2 regions of the Stenotrophomonas sp. YJH_SMC_101-4 genome follow, and region 2 is predicted to be linked to the other one. Evidence: riboswitches for the same ligand, from Rfam matches in the RefSeq annotation. Region 2 holds a riboswitch; the other holds the start of a gene.
What was found. A riboswitch is a leader RNA that binds a small molecule or an ion and turns the genes downstream of it on or off. The one in region 2 is predicted to bind thiamine pyrophosphate.

Region 1 (3,638 bases), on a different contig from region 2:
CGGATGGCCCTTGGCCAGGTCGGCCGCATGCGCGGCGATGCGATAGGCCATGATGCCATCACGCACGTCCTGGCGATTGGGCAGGCCGAGGTGTTCCTTCGGCGTCACGTAGCAGAGCATGGCGGTACCAAACCAGCCGATCATCGCCGCACCGATCGCGCTGGTGATGTGGTCGTAGCCCGGCGCGATGTCGGTGGTCAGCGGGCCCAGCGTATAGAACGGCGCCTCGCCGCACTCGCGCAGCTGCTTGTCCATGTTCTCCTTGATCAGCTGCATCGGCACATGGCCGGGGCCTTCGATCATGGTCTGCACATCATGCTTCCAGGCGATCTTCGTCAGCTCACCCAGCGTTTCCAGCTCACCGAACTGCGCGGCGTCGTTGGCATCGGCGATGCAGCCCGGGCGCAGGCCGTCACCCAGCGAGAAGGTCACGTCATAGGCCTTCATGATCTCGCAGATGTCTTCGAAATGCGTGTAGAGGAAATTCTCCTTGTGGTGCGCCAGGCACCACTTGGCCATGATCGAGCCACCACGGCTGACAATGCCGGTCACGCGCTTGGCGGTGAGTGGCACGTAGCGCAGCAGCACGCCAGCGTGGATGGTGAAGTAGTCCACGCCCTGCTCGGCCTGCTCGATCAGCGTGTCACGGAAGATCTCCCAGGTAAGTGCTTCGGCACGGCCGTCGACCTTCTCCAGCGCCTGGTAGATCGGCACGGTACCGATCGCCACCGGCGAGTTGCGGATGATCCACTCGCGGGTCTCATGGATGTGCTTGCCGGTGGACAGGTCCATCACCGTGTCACCGCCCCAGCGGATCGCCCACACCAGTTTCTCCACTTCCTCGGCAATGCCCGAGGACACCGCGCTGTTGCCGATGTTGGCGTTGATCTTGGTCAGGAAGTTGCGGCCGATGATCATCGGCTCGCTTTCCGGGTGGTTGATGTTGTTGGGTAGCACCGCGCGGCCGCGTGCGATCTCATCGCGCACGAACTCCGGTGTGATGATCTTCTGGATCGAGGCACCAAATGCCTCGCCCGGGTGCTGCTGCAGCAGGCCGGCATCGCGGATCGCGTCCAGGCGCTGGTTTTCGCGGATGGCGACGAACTCCATCTCCGGCGTGATGATGCCACGGCGCGCGTAGTGCATCTGGGTGACGTTGGCACCTGCACGCGCACGGCGTGGCAGGCTGCGCGCGGGAAAGCGCACCGCATCGAGCTTCGGGTCCTGCTCGCGATCGCGGCCGAACGAAGAACTCAGTCCTTCGAGCTGCTCGGTATCACCGCGCTCTTCCACCCAGCCGCGGCGCAGTTCCGGCAAACCGGCCGACAGATCGATGCGCACCTCCGGATCGGTGTACGGGCCCGATGTGTCGTAGACCGTGACCGGTGCGTTCTCTTCGCCGCCGAACAGCGTCGGCGTGCGGGTCAACGCGATCTCGCGCATCGGTACCTGCAGATCCGGACGTGAGCCGGGCACGTGGATCTTGCGCGAGCCGGGGATGGGCCGGGTCACGGATTCGGAGAGTTGCTTGGCCTGTTGCTGCAGGGCAGAGAGCTGTGCGTTCATCGGGCATCGTCCAGGAAGGTCAGGGACGAAGCGGCGGCGCACTGCTGCCGCTCCCGGACGGTCCTTGGGCGGAGTCCGGGCATGGCTGCACTGCAAAGCTTCCCTACGCCGGTATGAGCCGGATCAGGTTCCAAGGGACTGTCTCAACCGTGGCCACATGGCCGCGGTACCCCCGCTTCTTGGTGCGCATTAGACCATAGAACGCACCGCAGCTCCTGGCTGTTCCATCCACGCACGGCGTGGATCCGCTGTTTCTGTATTAACAGAACCGTGACATCGCATTCAGTAACGTGCACGCGCATCGTGCCGCTGCGGCCGGTGTTTCCTCGTCGCCTTCGCGGCCCCTGCCCGGTCTGTGCTGCATGTCGCCGGCCCCTCGCAGCAAGCTCTGCTCGCTCCCCTCAATCCCTTGATCGGAGAAGCCCCTTCATGGTGTTTCGCGTTTCCATTGCACTGGTTCTGCTGCTGGTGCTGCTCGCCGGTGTTGCACCCGGCCCCTTCAATACCGTGGTGCAGAGCATCCTCGGCGAACTCATCCGCGGCATCGGCTGGCTCTACCTGCTGGTCGTGTTCCTGGCCCTGGTATTCCTGATGTACCTGGCCTTCGGCCGCTTCGGCAACCTGCGCATCGGTGGCGAAGACGCCGAACCGGAATTTTCGCGGGCCAGCTGGATGTCGATGCTGTTCGCCGCCGGCATGGGCATCGGCCTGGTGTTCTGGGGCGCCGCCGAGCCCATTTCGCATTTCAGCAAACCACCGGAAGGGCTGGCACCTGAAAGCATGGACGCTGCGCGTGCTGCCATGCGCTACGTATTCTTCCATTGGGGCCTGCACCCGTGGGCCATCTATGCGCTGATCGGCCTGGCAATGGCCTGGTTCCAGTTCAACCGCAACGGCCGTGGCCAGATCAGCGATATGTTGCAACCGATCATCGGCCGTCACCATCGTGGCTGGATCGGGCATATGGTCAACATCTCCGCGGTCGTCGCCACCGCGGTTGGCGTGGCTACAGCACTGGGCTTCGGCACGGTACAGATCGCGGCCGGCGTGGAACGCGTGTTCGGCGTGCAGGCGGGCGTGCCGCTGCAGCTGACCATCATCGCAGTGGCTTTCGTACTGTACATGGTGTCCACGCTCAGCGGCGTCGGCCGCGGCATGAAATGGCTGTCCAACTTCAACCTTGCACTGGCGGCGCTGCTGTTGGCACTGGTGCTGGTGCTCGGCCCGACTGGCGCGATCTTCAATACCTTCACCACCACGCTGGGCTCCTATCTCAATCAGCTGGTGACGATGAGCCTGCGCATGTCGCCGTTCTCGTCCAGCACCTGGGTGGCCGACTGGACGATCTTCTACTGGGCCTGGTGGATTTCCTGGGCACCGTTCGTGGGCTCGTTCATCGCGCGCATCTCGCGAGGCCGCAGTGTTCGGGAGTTCGTGATCGGCGTGGTGTTGGCGCCGACGCTGCTGGGTTTCTTCTGGTTCTCGGTGTTCGGCGGCACCGCCATCTGGATGCAGATCTTCGGCCAGGCCGACCTGCTGCAGGCGCTGGGCAACGGCTACGAGACAGTGCTGTTCACCATGTTCGACAGCCTTCCGTTGCCTCTTCTTCTGTCGAGCATCGCGTTGGTGCTGCTGATGATCTTCTTCGTGACCTCGGCTGATTCTGCGGTACTGGTACTGGCCAGCATGTCCACGGACGACGCTGGCGAGCCATTGCGCAAGCACAAAGTGGCGTGGGGTGTCGGCATTGCGCTGGTGGCGGGTTCCTTGCTGTTGGCAGGCGGGCTGGAGGCGCTGCAGGGCATGATCACCATCGCAGCGCTGCCGTTCGCGCTGCTGATGCTTCTTGTGATGGTGTCGCTGTACCGGGTGCTGGACCAGGAGTACACGCGTGAGCGGCGGCAGGCGCAGCGCCAGCGGCACATGATCGATGCGTGGATCGCACGCGAGATGGCGGCGCAGGAGGAGACCCAGGCGGAGGCAGCGCGCGCGCACGATCAGGATTGAGGGGGTTTTGCAGCCTGCGGCTGCACCGCTTCTTTCAAGCAACGGCAACAGCAAAAGCGGCTCTG
Region 2 (3,638 bases):
GCTGGTCCAGAACGGCGCTTCCTGGCCCAGCGAAATGCCGCGCACGTAACTGGCATAGGCGTTGAGCTGGTCGGTGGCCTTCCACACCAGCGCGGTCTGCGGCAGGAAGCGCGACAGGCGGCTGTGGCGCTGCGGGGTGCCGCGCTTGTCGTAGGCGCGCTCGTCGAGGCGCACGAAGCGGCCACCGGCCAGCCACTGCCAGTCGTCACCGAAGCTGATCCGGTCCAGCGCGAAGAAGGCGGTCTGGCGGCTGTCCAGGCGACGTGCGGACGGGCCGGGCATCTTCGGCGACGGCTCGAACACCGGCACCGGTGCCTCGTGGATGTTGGTGGTGCCGACGTACTCGTTGACGCTGGGGCGCTTGTCCACGGTGCGGCGGAAGTAGTCGGCACCGAGGGTCAGCTCATGGCCGACGCTGCCGGTCTCGAAACGGCCGCGCAGCTCGGCACGGGCCTGCTGGTTGCGGCGGGTGTCGTCCGGGCTGCGGTAGTCGTAGACGTCGTAGTCGCCATTGGGTGCGAAGTAGTTGCCCGGCACGCTGCCGTCGGCGCACTGCGTGGCGTAGTAGCAACCGTAGGCGAAGGCGACGTTGTCATCGATCACCGAGCGGCTGTGGCCGAGCGACACGCGCGACTGCCAGGCGTCATTGAAGTCGTAGGTGTGCAGTGCGGTGATGTTGGTGCTGGCGATATCCACCGGGCGCTGCCACGGCTGGTAGCCGAGCAGGTGCTCGCGGTCGACGCCGCGCGGCAGGTCACGCGCGCCCAGCAGCTGGTAGCCGGACACCGAACGCTGCGAGCTGGTCTGGTAGTTGGCATCCACTTCCAGCTTGCCGCGTTCGCCGATCAGCCAGTCGGCCGCGAGCGAGTAGAAATTGCGGCGGCCATCGGCGTGCTCGACATAGGAATTGCTGGAATCCCACGCGGCATTCAGGCGCAGGCCGAAGCGCGGGGTGATCCAGTGGCCGACATCGACGGCGACGTAGCGCGAGCCTTCCGAATCGGTACCGAGCGTGGCGGTGCGCACTTCGGCCGGGCGCTTGCCGATGTAGTTGATGATGCCGCCGGGCGCCATCACGCCTGCGGCCAGGCCGGCTTCACCCTTGAGGATCTCCACCGACTGCACGTTCTCCAGCGCCAGGCGCTGTTCGCCGGCGATGGACAGGCCGTTGAAGCGGTAGCCGGTGGCGGCGTCCAGCGCGAAGCCACGGATGGCGATGTTCTGGTAGTAGCCCACCGGCGCATACGCATCACCCAGCGAGGCATCGTTGCTGGCCAGCTCGGACAGCGAACGCACCTGGCGGCGATCGAGGTAGTCGCGCTCGAGCACGTTCACCGAGGCCGGCGTGTCCTTCCAGCTGCCGCCACCGAAGGCGTTCACGCGTGAGGTATCGGCCTTCGGTTTGCCGGCCTGCACGCGCACCGCTGCCAGTTCGGTCGGCGAGCGTTCGGCGCCATTGGCAGCCGCATCAGGGGACGCCTCGGCCTCGCTGGCGTGCAGCGGCAGCGCGGCGCAGAGGGCGAGGGAGAGCAGGGTGGGGCGAAGGCAGCGGTTCATTCGATTCGTCTTCGGACAACAAGGGAGACGAAGCGACGGCGCGCAGGTGCACCGGCCCATGACGGGGGTGTGGCTGCGGCTCAAAGCTCCCTACGCCGGTGCAAACCGGATCAGGTTCCAAGGGACTCTCTCAGCCTGGCAGATCCAGGCACCCCCGCTTCAGGTGACCATTTCACTACAAATGGTACGGATTTGCGAGCCGGCGCCCTTCAGGCTGCCGCGTGCAGGGCCTGCAGCAGTGCCTGTCCCGGCGCGCTGTGGAACCACGCCGGGTGCCCCAGCATGAAGGGCTGCCACGCCACGTCGGCATTCGCGGTCGAGCCGGTGACACCTTCGAAGTACTCCACTTCGGACAGTGCGAAGTCGAAATGGACCATCGGCAGCAGGTCGGCCAGCAGGTGCACGCGTGCCGCCGACAGCGGCAGTACCTGGCGGTAGCCGTCGAGCAGGGCCAGCGCGATATCGATGCGCACCGCCTCCATGCCGCGCTCCAGCTCCAGCCACGCCACCGCGTTGCGCTCGATCGCGGTGGCGAGGTCGAACAGTGCGCTGGTGGGCGAGGCCAGGCCGAAATCCAGCACGGTGCTGATCTGCCCATCGCGCCACAGCAGGTTGGAAACATGCCAGTCGTTGTGGGCCCACAGCCGCGGCTCGTCGCGCAGGCGCCTGGCCAGGCCGGCATGCCACGGCAACACGTCACGCTGCAGCTGCGCTTCCCACGGAATGCGCGCGAGATAGCGGGCCAGCCCGGGGCGCTCGTGCAGCCCTGCCTTGATGGCCGCGACCGGATCGTCGGCGCGGATCAGATCGTCGCGCGCGACCAGCACATGGGTGCTGCGCTGGGGCGCGTGGTAGCTGGCTGCGGCACGGTGCAGCTGTGCGAGTGCGCGTCCGGCTTCACGGGCCTGCGCGATATCGGTCAGCAGCGACCACGACACCGCGTCGCGATACAGGTCCTCACCGACGCCAACCGCATGCAGCTCGAAGGTCCATTCGCCATGCTCGACGGCAGTGTGGCCATTGGTGGCCGGCAGCACCTGTACTACCGGCACGCCGGCGGCGGCGAGATGGGCGATGAAGTGGTGTTCTTCTTCCAGGCAGGCCGCACTGCGCACGCTGTGGTGGTGGCGCTTGATGAACAGCGCGCCGTCCACGCCGTCGACGATGGCGGCGGCCGACAGCGGTCGGGGGCTGTGCCAGCGCGGTTGGCTGTGCTCGCCCAGCTGCGGGTAACGCCGGCGCAGCCACGCGATGGCCGCCGCGCTGATCGGTGGCCAGTCGGCAGCGACCTCGTCGTTGTTGAGGCCCTGCACGCGGTGGGAAGAAGAATTCATGCCGCAGCCCCGGTGGGGAAAGTCACATCCAAGGCTGCGCATTCAACGCCATGCACGCGGCCAACGCAAACGGGCGGGTCATCGACCCGCCCGTCCGTGCATCAGCTGCGGTGATGCTGCCGCGCTTCTTACCAGCCGCGATGGCGGCCGCGGTCGTGGTAGTAGCGGTTGTCGTAGTAGCGCTCGCGCTGCCAGCGACGATCATTGCCACGGTCGTAGTAGCCGCTGCGGTAGTAGCCACGGTCGTAACGGCGATCGTAGCGGTCGTCGTAACGGCGATTGTCGTAGTAACGACGGTCGCGGCGGTCGGAGGTCGTCAGGTTGCCGATCGCCCCGCCGGCCACGGCGCCGCCCACGGTGGCGGCAGGATCGCCGTTGGAGAGCAGGTTGCCGGCCACGCCACCGACCACGGCGCCGACCAGGGTGCGCTTGTCCTTCCTCGACATCGCGCTGGCATCGCTGACCACGGCCACACTGGCCACCAGTGCCAGAGCCATCGCCAGACCACGGAAGCTGAGTGCGGAAGTACTGAGCATGTTCGTTCTCCTGTGAGGTGCATGCCACGCTGGGCAGGGAGGGCGCGGGGCGCCCCGGCTGCCGTGGTGTCCACGCTGGCGTTCCAACATTGCCGGAACATTGCCTGGTCCACCGTGCGGCTTGCGCATTCATCTAGCGGCAGGTGGCATGAAGCGAGGCTGAAAGCGGCCTCGGCCGCTCAGCTGGCAGAAAGGGAAAAGGCCACGCGGA

Region 1: it holds a riboswitch for thiamine pyrophosphate, as region 2 does, so the genes downstream of both, thiC (phosphomethylpyrimidine synthase ThiC) here and AC5P8D_RS19675 (TonB-dependent receptor) in region 2, are expected to answer to the same signal.

Annotation. Positions count from the first base shown of each region.
Region 1 covers NZ_JCAFTP010000004.1:351-3,988, reverse strand. Annotated here, with positions in the region: gene thiC (phosphomethylpyrimidine synthase ThiC) at 1-1,566, opposite strand, end outside; TPP riboswitch at 1,649-1,750, opposite strand; gene AC5P8D_RS14340 (BCCT family transporter) at 1,996-3,573, shown strand.
Region 2 covers NZ_JCAFTP010000006.1:236,047-239,684, forward strand. Annotated here, with positions in the region: gene AC5P8D_RS19675 (TonB-dependent receptor) at 1-1,557, opposite strand, end outside; TPP riboswitch at 1,628-1,723, opposite strand; gene AC5P8D_RS19680 (phosphotransferase enzyme family protein) at 1,767-2,891, opposite strand; gene AC5P8D_RS19685 (glycine zipper 2TM domain-containing protein) at 3,020-3,427, opposite strand.